3 regions of the Mesorhizobium sp. WSM4935 genome follow, and region 3 is predicted to be linked to each of the others. Evidence: riboswitches for the same ligand, from Rfam matches in the RefSeq annotation. Region 3 holds a riboswitch; each other region holds the start of a gene.

Region 1 (3,273 bases), on a different contig from region 3:
CGCGCGATCAGCATCAACAGCTGGGTCGGTGTTTCGGTCCTGGCGCTGGCCGGCTGGTTCGGGCTCGAGCGCGCTGGCTTCCGGCTGGACCGCCGCGCCGGCATCCTGCTCGCGGCGCTCGTGCTCGGCGTGCTGGCGAAATTCGCCGTCTTCCCGATCCACGACACCCGCATCTATTTCCCCAATCTCCTGCCGCCCTTCCTGCTGCTGGCCGCGCCGCTGACGGCGCTGTGGACGGCGGCAAGCCAGGGCGGGCGCCTCGCCGCGCTGCAGGTCATTCCCGGAGACAAGTCATGAGCTCGCTATCCAGCTTCGCGCGCGTTCTTCTGTCGCTCGGTCTGCCGACCGGCCTGCTCGACCGCGGGCCAGCGCTGCACGGCACGAAGTTCCTGGCCAAGGCGGCGCTCAGGGCACGTTTCGGCGGCCGGCCGTTCCAGATGGTCAATGTCGGCGCCTGCGACGGCGCGCTGTTCGACGACGTGACGCCCTGGCTGCACCGCATTGCGGGCGCGCGCGCCATGCTGGTCGAGCCGATCCCCTACAATCAGAAGCGGCTTCGCGCCAATTACCCGGATACCGACCGCTTCATCATCGAACCGGTGGCGGTGACCAGAACCAAGGGCACGATCACGGTCCACACCTTCGATGCCGCCGCGCTCGAGGCCGGCACGCTGCCGATCGAGTTCATCGGCTGCTCATCGGTTACCGACACCAATCTGATGTCAGGCAAGAACGCCTGGGGCGAGGCCGACGCCAACTTCAACAAATTCGCGCTGCATCTGAAGGACATCGAAGTGCCGTCGGAGACCTTGCAGACGCTGCTCGACCGCAACGGCATTACCCATATCGACGCTTTCCTGGTCGACTGCGAAGGCGCCGACTGGATGGTGTTCGAGCAGCTCGACCTTAAGCGCTACCGCCCCGGCATGATCAAGATCGAGGTCGGCGCACTCCCGGCGGCCGAGATCGGCCAGGTCGTCGTCAAGCTGAAGACCGCCGGCTACCAGGTCGGCTTCCAGGCCGAGGACATCTGGGCCTTCGCCTAGAGCGGTTCACCGTTTCGCGGAAACGGCGAACCGCTCGATCTCCTTGTTTTGACGCAATTCCTGGACGAAGGCTACGATGAAGTCGCCGAGCCCGACCGTTCACACTTTCCTGGAATTGCTCTCGCTTGCGCCATCGAACCCGATTTGCCGTCCGGGGCCGAACGCGCTTGACAAGATGGCTCCGGCCCGTCCACCCTAGGCCATTCACCAGGGGAGTCCCGGCAAGGGGCTGAGATACTGCTGGCTTCGCGGCGCAGTGACCCGTTGAACCTGATCCAGTTCATACTGGCGTAGGGACGGTGCAAGCGCTTTGCGGGAGTTCATGCCCGAAGACCTGCCTCAAGCAGGCAGATCGAAGCGTCTTTTCATCCTTCCGGCACAGAACTGGGTCTCCAATGCAACGAGCAAAGGAGCCTCAAATGAATGCCTTGACCCCGACCGTATCGACCGGGCCATTGCCCGCTTCGCGCAAAATCTACAAATCCGGCATCCTCCATCCGCAAATCAGGGTGCCGATGCGCGAGATCGCGGTGCACCCGACTGCCGGCGAGCCGCCGGTGACGGTCTACGACCCGTCGGGCCCCTACACCGACCCCGCGATCGAAACCGATATCGAGAAGGGCCTTACCCGGTTTCGGCAAGACTGGATCGTCGCGCGCGGCGATGTCGAGCCCTATGACGGCCGCCACGTCAGGCCGGAGGACAACGGATTTGCGACAGGCGAGCGCCTGACGCGGGGATTTCCGATCCGCAACCGTCCGCTGCGGGCGAAAGCCGGCAAGGCGGTGACGCAGCTTGCCTATGCGCGCGCTGGCATCATCACGCCCGAAATGGAATTCGCGGCCATCCGCGAGAATCTCGGTCGCGAGATGCTGCGCGGCAGGCTTGAACAGGACGGCGAGGCATTCGGCGCATCAATCCCGGATTTCGTCACACCGGAATTCGTGCGCGACGAGGTGGCGCGCGGCCGCGCGATCATTCCCGCCAACATCAACCATCCAGAGAGCGAGCCGATGATCATCGGCCGCAATTTCCTGGTGAAGATCAATGCCAATATCGGCAATTCCGCCGTCACCTCCTCGATGACCGAAGAGGTCGAAAAGATGGTCTGGGCGATCCGCTGGGGCGCCGACACTGTCATGGACCTGTCGACCGGCCGCAACATCCACAACATCCGCGAATGGATCGTGCGCAACGCGCCGGTGCCGATCGGCACGGTGCCGCTCTACCAGGCGCTGGAGAAGGTGGGCGGCGTCGCCGAAGATCTGAGCTGGGAGGTCTATCGCGACACGCTGATCGAGCAGGCCGAGCAAGGCGTCGATTATTTCACCATCCATGCAGGCGTGCGGCTGCATTATATCCCCCTGACCGTCGACAGGGTCACGGGCATCGTCTCCCGCGGCGGCTCGATCATGGCGAAATGGTGTCTGCACCATCATCGCGAAAGCTTCCTCTACGAGCATTTCGACGAGATCTGCGACATCGCCCGGGCTTATGACGTCTCCTTCTCGCTCGGCGACGGCCTTCGCCCCGGCTCGATCGCGGATGCCAACGACAAAGCGCAATTCGCCGAGCTGGAGACGCTTGGCGAATTGACGAAGATCGCCTGGGCAAAGGACTGCCAGGTGATGATCGAAGGCCCGGGCCATGTTCCCATGCACAAGATCAAGCAGAACATGGACAAGCAGCTTGCCGTTTGCGGTGAGGCGCCTTTCTACACGCTTGGGCCGCTGACCACGGACATCGCGCCCGGCTACGACCACATCACCTCCGGCATCGGCGCCGCCATGATCGGCTGGTTCGGCACAGCCATGCTCTGCTATGTGACGCCGAAGGAACATCTCGGACTGCCCGACCGCAACGACGTCAAGACCGGGGTGATCACCTACAAGATCGCCGCGCATGCAGCCGATCTCGCCAAGGGGCACCCGGCGGCGAAGATCCGCGACGACGCGCTTTCGCGGGCACGGTTCGAGTTCCGCTGGGAAGACCAGTTCAACCTGTCGCTCGATCCGGAGACGGCGCGTTCTCTCCACGACGAGACGTTGCCCAAGGAGGCGCATAAAGTCGCGCACTTCTGCTCGATGTGCGGACCGAAATTCTGCTCCATGCGTATCTCCCACGACATTCGTGCGGAAGCGCAAAAGGAGGGGATGGCGGCGATGGCGGAGAAATACCGCGCAGGCGGCGATCTCTATATGCCGGTCGAAACGCCGGAAGAACGGAC
Region 2 (3,273 bases), on a different contig from region 3:
GCGACGGTGAGGCCGGCAACGCCGGCCCCTTTGACGAGCACCCTCATGATGGTTTGGGAGCCTCTGGCACGACCGGTACGCCAGTCTCGTCCGCCTGCATGTAGAGATCGCCGCCCTCCCGGTATTTTGCCGCCATTGCCGCCATGCCTTCCTTCTGGGCCTCGGCACGGATGTCGTGGGAAATGCGCATGGAGCAGAATTTCGGCCCGCACATCGAACAAAAATGTGCCAGCTTGTGCGCCTCCTTGGGCAAGGTCTGGTCGTGGAAGGACCGTGCGGTTTCGGGGTCGAGCGACAGGTTGAACTGGTCCTCCCAGCGGAACTCGAAGCGCGCGCGCGAAAGGGCATCATCCCTGGTTTTCGCTGCCGGATGGCCCTTCGCCAGATCGGCTGCATGGGCGGCTATCTTGTAGGTGATCACGCCAATCTTGACGTCGTTGCGGTCGGGAAGGCCGAGATGCTCTTTCGGCGTGACGTAGCAAAGCATTGCGGTGCCGAACCAGCCTATCATGGCGGCACCTATCCCTGAGGTGATGTGGTCATAGCCCGGCGCGATGTCGGTCGTCAGCGGCCCCAACGTGTAGAACGGCGCCTCACCGCACACTGCGAGCTGCTTGTCCATGTTCTGCTTGATCTTGTGCATGGGGACATGGCCCGGGCCTTCGATCATCACCTGGCAGTCCTTTGCCCAGGCAATCTTGGTGAGTTCTCCAAGTGTTTCCAGTTCGGCGAATTGCGCCGCGTCGTTCGCATCGGCGATTGAACCGGGACGAAGGCCGTCGCCGAGCGAGAAGGAGACGTCATAGGCTCTGGCGATGTCGCAGATCTCCTCGAAATGCTCGTAGAGGAAGCTCTCCCGGTGATGGTGCAGGCACCATTTGGCCATGATCGAGCCGCCGCGCGAGACGATGCCCGTGACCCGGTCGACGGTCAGCGGGATGTAGTGCAGCCGCACGCCGGCGTGGATGGTGAAATAGTCGACGCCTTGCTCGGCCTGCTCGATCAGCGTGTCGCGGTAGACCTCCCAGTTCAGATCCTCGGCGATGCCGTTGACCTTTTCCAGCGCCTGATAGAGCGGCACCGTACCGATCGGCACCGGCGCATTGCGCACGATCCAGTCGCGGATGTTGTGGATGTTGCGGCCGGTCGACAGGTCCATCACCGTGTCCGCGCCCCAGCGGATAGCCCAGACCATTTTTTCGACCTCTTCGGCCATCGACGATGTGACAGCCGAGTTACCGATGTTGGCGTTGATCTTGACCAGAAAATTGCGACCGATGATCATCGGCTCGCTCTCGGGATGATTGATGTTGGCGGGAATGATTGCGCGCCCGCGCGCCACCTCGTCGCGCACGAATTCGGGTGTGACGAAATCTGGGATCGCCGCGCCGAAGGCTTCGCCGTCGCGTTGCAGCTTGCCGCGCATCACCTCGCGGCCGAGATTCTCGCGGATGGCTACGAACTCCATTTCTGGCGTGATGATGCCGGCGCGCGCATAGGCAAGTTGGGTCACCGCCTTGCCCTGCTTGGCCTTGAGCGGCCGATTGCGTATCGGAAATTCCGGTGTCAGGCGCTCGCCGGTGGCGAATCCATTGTCTTCCGGCCGGACGTGGCGGCCGTCATAGGCTTCGACATCGCCACGCGCCGTGACCCATTCGTGGCGAAGCCGGGCAAGGCCTTTTTCGATGCTGGTTTCGACTGATGGATCGGTGTAGGGGCCGGACGGATCGTAGACGGTGACGGGCGGTTCGCCGGCCGTCGGATGGACGGAAATCTCGCGCATCGGCACCCTGATCTGCGGGTAGAGGACGCCGGGCTTGTGGATTTTCCGCGAGGCGGGCAGTGGTCCCGTCGATACGGCGGGGGTGAGGGCATTCATCGTGAGGCTCCTTTGCTCATGCATTGGAGACCCAGTTCTGTGCCGGAAGGATGAAAAGACGCTTCTGTAGACCTGCTGCAACAGGACCTCGGGCGTAAACTCCCGCAAAGCGCTTGCACCGTCCCTACGCCAGTATGAACTGGATCAGGTTCAACGGGTCACTGCGCCGCGAAAGCCAGCAGTATCTCAGCCCCTTGCCGGGACTCCCCTGGTGAATGCCTTAGGTTGAACGGGCTGACGCTATCTTGTCAAGCGCATTCGGGCGCCTTCGGCCGGTGGCGACGACCGGCGGCCAGCCGGGCGGAGAGCTCGCGCATGCATCGGGGACAAGTCACGCCCCGTAGACCGGGGCTGAATGGCCAAAGCCTCATTCGCTTCGTGAAGGATGGAGAAACTGTATTGGCCATGTGCGCGTATCGACCAAGTAGCTCAGGCGGTCACGGATGTGGTTATTCTGGTCGAAGGTGACGAACGGCCTTGGGGGTCACCTCCTTTAGGATTCAGAGGTTGGAAGACGGCTTCTCGCGATCACGGCCATCAGGAAATACCTGTCTTCGGCTCAACCTCGACATGGCGTCCGATCGACCGCAGATATACAGCTATCTCGTTCATGAGATGATCGCGTTCGCCGTAGATTTCAGCAATCCTACGCAGCTGTGGCTCGACGGCCCTCCGTTGCGCTGGCGTGAAATCAGCATCGCCAAAGACGTATCCCAAGTTGCCAATCGCGCAAATTTTGCAGCCGGCGTCCACAACTGCTTGTACGAATGCCGGAATGTCTTTTTCTTGCATGGTCTTCATGTCGAACCTCTCGTGAATGGCGTGCTTGCGCCCCAATCTGCCTTTTCAGCGTGTCCTCTGGGCGGCGCAAGCCCTGAGCGTGACTGTGCACGGGCAACCTCGACTATCCCATCTGCCACGCTCTTTAGAATCGGTGGGGTCTGGTGATCGCAGGCTGGGCCACTCAAAAGCCTGCAAGAAGAAAGTCATGGCGACCATTGCTCAAGATCGCAAGGGTGCGTGCAAGACCTTCCGTTGGCAGTCATGCACGCTCGCTCAGAGATAGTCCGGCCGCGGAAATTCTCCCTTATTCGTAAGAAAGCTCATTGAGCAACTGGGCATTGAGCAACTGGGTCTCACGTCACGGGTCTCGTGTGCTTCACAGCCGAAAAATAGCCGCCGTGGCAATTCTCGAAAAGTGCAGGCTACCTCGTTAAGGACACTGCGGATGATCGTTCGCGCTTGGCAAAAGCGAACGGATTAGTCTATGGCTCTCGGCAGGGGGGCGAGTTATGCGGCGGGTGCGAATCCTTCAAGTAGGCGATATTCACTATCCGGACTGGCATCCTTCCTCTAGCAACATCGATGCCAAGGATAGCAAGTTCGCTCCGAAA
Region 3 (3,273 bases):
CCATCGGTCCGGCGACGAACAGCAGGGCAAGCGCAATAAGGCCAGCGTTGAGCACGCTTTCGAGCCGACCCGCCGAAAGGTAGCGGCGCGGCGCCACCGGCAGATTGGCGTCGCCGACCGTGTTGGCCCCGAGCCGCATGAGAGCGACGACCATGATGAAGGTCAGCGCGATCTGCAGCAGCGTCAGCACCACGGCGCGCGCGGGATCGAAATCGAAGCGCAGCGCCTGGTAGATGGCGACCTCCAGCGTCGTCGCGGCCGGACCGCCGCCCAGCGTCAGCACGATGGTGAAGGAAGTGATGCAGAGCATGAAGACCAGCCCCGCAATTCCCGGCAAGGCGGCGCGCAGCACCGGCCATTCGATCAGCCGGAAGGCTGGCCGGGCGCCCATGCCGAGCTGGCTCGCTAGTCGCCACTGGTCGGCGGGAACGGTGCCCAGCGCCTCGAGGAAGAGGCGCGTCGCCAGTGGCAGGTTGAAGAAGACATGAGCGACCAGGATGCCGAAGAGGCCGTAGATCCCCGGCCATTCGCCGCCGCCAAGCCCGGCGAAGACGCCGGCAAAATATCCGGCCCGACCGTAGAGCGCCAAGACGCCGAGCGCGGCGACGATCGCCGGCAACGCCAGCGGCAAGGTGAACAATTGCAGGATCAGGGCGCGGCCGGGGAAGCTTGGATGCCTCGATAAAGCGCGCGCTACCAGCAGCGCCGGCGCGACCGACAGCAGCGTCGAGAGAGCCGCCTGCCACAGCGTGAAGCGGGCGACGCGCAGGAGGTAGCCGTCGAAAGCGGCGGCAGCACCGGAAAGATCATGCGCGCCTTCGACGGCAAGGCCGGCGAAGGCGCCGCCGATGAGCAGCGCGATGGCCGCAATGGCGAAGACGCCGGCGGTGACGCGGGAGTCAGCGCGCGGCTGCACGCAGCACCATTTGGGTTCGACCTAGCGAACGCCGCGTTCCTTCGCGCCCCCCTCTGTCCTGCCGGACATCCCCCCCTCTAGGGGGGAGATTGGCAGCTTTGGCGCCCCGCTCGGTACTGCGGCGTTGGAGAATGGCGAAGGTCGAGATGACAGCTGATCTCCCCCCTTGAGGGGGAGATGTCCGGCAGGACAGAGGGGGGCGCCGTAGAGCAATCATCTTGGAAGGATAATAACCAAGACCAGCTACTTGCTCATCACCGCCAGCCACTCATCCACCCAGGCCTTGCGGTTGGCCGCGACTTCCTGTGGGCTGAACAACAGGGTCTTGGTCGGCTTCACCAGTTTGTCGAAGGCCGGGTTGAGCGGCTTGTCGGTCTTTCCGGCCGGGAACATCCAGTTGGTCTCCGGAATGACGTCCTGGAACTTCGGCCCGGTCATGAAGGCGATGAACTTCTGTGCCAGCGGGTTCTTCGCGCCGGTCGTCGTGATGCCGGCAACCTCGATCTGCAGGTATTCGCCCTCCTCGAAAGAGGCCGCCTGATAGCGCTCGGTGTTCTCGGCCACCATGTGGTAGGCCGGCGAGGTGGTGTAGGAGAGTACCATCGGCGCCTCGCCCTTGGTGAACAGGCCATAGGCCTCGCTCCAGCCCGGCGTCACCGTCAGGACTCTCGACTTGAGCTTGGCCCAGGCTTCCGGCGCCTTGTCGCCATAGACAGACTTCACCCACAGGAGCAGGCCGAGGCCGGGCGTCGAGGTGCGCGGATCCTGGATGACGATCTTGTCGGTTCCGGCACCCTCGACCAGATCCTTCAGGCTCTTCGGCGGCGTCTTCAGCTTCTGCGTGTCATAGACCACGGCGAAATAGCCATAGTCGAAAGGCACGAAAGTGTCGTCGCTCCAGCCGCCCGGCACGTTGATGCCCGAGACTTCGCCATGCGGCGCGAACAGGCCGCTCGCCTTGGCATCGGAGGTAAGATTGGTGTCGAGGCCAAGTACGATATCGGCCTTGGTGCCGGCGCCCTCCAGCTTGACGCGGTTGAGCAGCGCCACGCCGTCGGCCACCGAGACGAATTCGAGATCGCAGCCGCATTCGGCCTCGAATTCCTTCTTCACCGCCGGTCCCGGACCCCAATCGGCGGTGAAGCTCTCATAGGTGTAAACGGTGAGCTTGTCCTTTGCCTCGGCAGGCGCGACGCCGGCCAGGAGCGATAAAAGACCGGTTGCAACAATGAGATTAGACAGCATTGCGCGCATCGGCGCCTCCTTCGTTCGAGTGACAAGGAATTGAGGCGCCGGATGGTCCGAAACGTCTAATCCCTCCGCCGGTACAAACCGGATCAGGTTCAGCGGGTTGGCTCGATTGCCTCTCAGCCGGATCACGTCCGGCACCCCGTTAGAGCGCTTCGAGAGATAAGCGCGGCCGAAGCGCCGCGCAAGCGGAAGTTTGCCGGGCAGCTAATGTTCTGAGGCAGGACGCGGGCCCGAAGCGCACTGCATCCGACTTCCGTTTCGCCCGGTGGGCTGGTAAGGGCGACGCCCATGGGCACATTCACCATTCTGCTTGGCGGCGAGCTCATTCGCACGCCCCGGCTCGAACGCCAGATCGAGGATTCGCGCGTCATCGCCGCCGATGCCGGCATCGGCCATGCCCGCATGCTTGGCCTGGTGCCGGAACTCTGGGTCGGCGATTTCGACTCGGTGCCGGCGAACCTGCCCGTAGATCTGGCCGCCGTTCCGCGAAAGATCTTCCCGACCGAAAAGGACATGACCGACGGAGAGCTCGCCATAGCGGAAGCGCTTCAGCGCGGCGCGACCAGCCTCCTGTTGGCCGGAGCCTTCGGCGGCAAGCGCGCCGACCACGCCTTCCTGCATCTGGCGCTCGCCATGCGGCTGGCCGAGGCGGGCACCACCGTGCTCCTGACGAGCGGCGCGCAGGAAGGCGTTCCGGTTTTGCCCGGCAGTGCCGGTTTCGACTATGCTGACGGCACCTTGTTTTCGGTGCTCGGCTTCTCCGAGCTCGCCGGGCTGACGGTCACCGGCGCCAAATGGCCGCTCGACCGCGTCGAGGTGGCGTTCGGCTCCTCGCTCACTATATCAAACGAGGTCAAAGGGCAGCTTGGCATCGCGCTGGAGCGCGGCCGGGCGCTGCTGCTGGCCCACCCCTATCCTCTTCCAGAAAGCTGATATGGCGCCGCCACTCCTCAATCTCGATGGCATTAAATTGACCTTCGGCGGCACGCCGCTGCTCGACGGCGCGGCGCTCAGCGCATCCGCCGGCGAGAAGATCGCGCTGGTCGGCCGCAACGGCTCGGGCAAGTCGACGCTGCTCAAGATCGCCGCCGGGATGATCGAGCCGC

What was found. A riboswitch is a leader RNA that binds a small molecule or an ion and turns the genes downstream of it on or off. The one in region 3 is predicted to bind thiamine pyrophosphate.
Region 1: another riboswitch for thiamine pyrophosphate. It lies ahead of thiC (phosphomethylpyrimidine synthase ThiC); the one in region 3 lies ahead of thiB (thiamine ABC transporter substrate binding subunit).
Region 2: another riboswitch for thiamine pyrophosphate. It lies ahead of thiC (phosphomethylpyrimidine synthase ThiC); the one in region 3 lies ahead of thiB (thiamine ABC transporter substrate binding subunit).

What each region holds. Positions count from the first base shown of each region.
Region 1 is NZ_JARTVR010000002.1:281,669-284,941, reverse strand. It holds gene P9273_RS05675 (hypothetical protein) at 1-297, shown strand, start outside; gene P9273_RS05670 (FkbM family methyltransferase) at 294-1,046, shown strand; TPP riboswitch at 1,246-1,361, shown strand; gene thiC (phosphomethylpyrimidine synthase ThiC) at 1,466-3,273, shown strand, end outside.
Region 2 is NZ_JARTVR010000028.1:28,690-31,962, forward strand. It holds gene thiO (glycine oxidase ThiO) at 1-47, opposite strand, end outside; gene thiC (phosphomethylpyrimidine synthase ThiC) at 44-1,879, opposite strand; TPP riboswitch at 1,983-2,099, opposite strand; gene P9273_RS31400 (hypothetical protein) at 2,417-2,680, opposite strand; gene P9273_RS31405 (metallophosphoesterase family protein) at 3,172-3,273, shown strand, end outside.
Region 3 is NZ_JARTVR010000017.1:21,074-24,346, forward strand. It holds gene thiP (thiamine/thiamine pyrophosphate ABC transporter permease) at 1-916, opposite strand, end outside; gene thiB (thiamine ABC transporter substrate binding subunit) at 1,160-2,161, opposite strand; TPP riboswitch at 2,214-2,319, opposite strand; gene P9273_RS27515 (thiamine diphosphokinase) at 2,456-3,100, shown strand; gene P9273_RS27520 (ABC-F family ATP-binding cassette domain-containing protein) at 3,102-3,273, shown strand, end outside.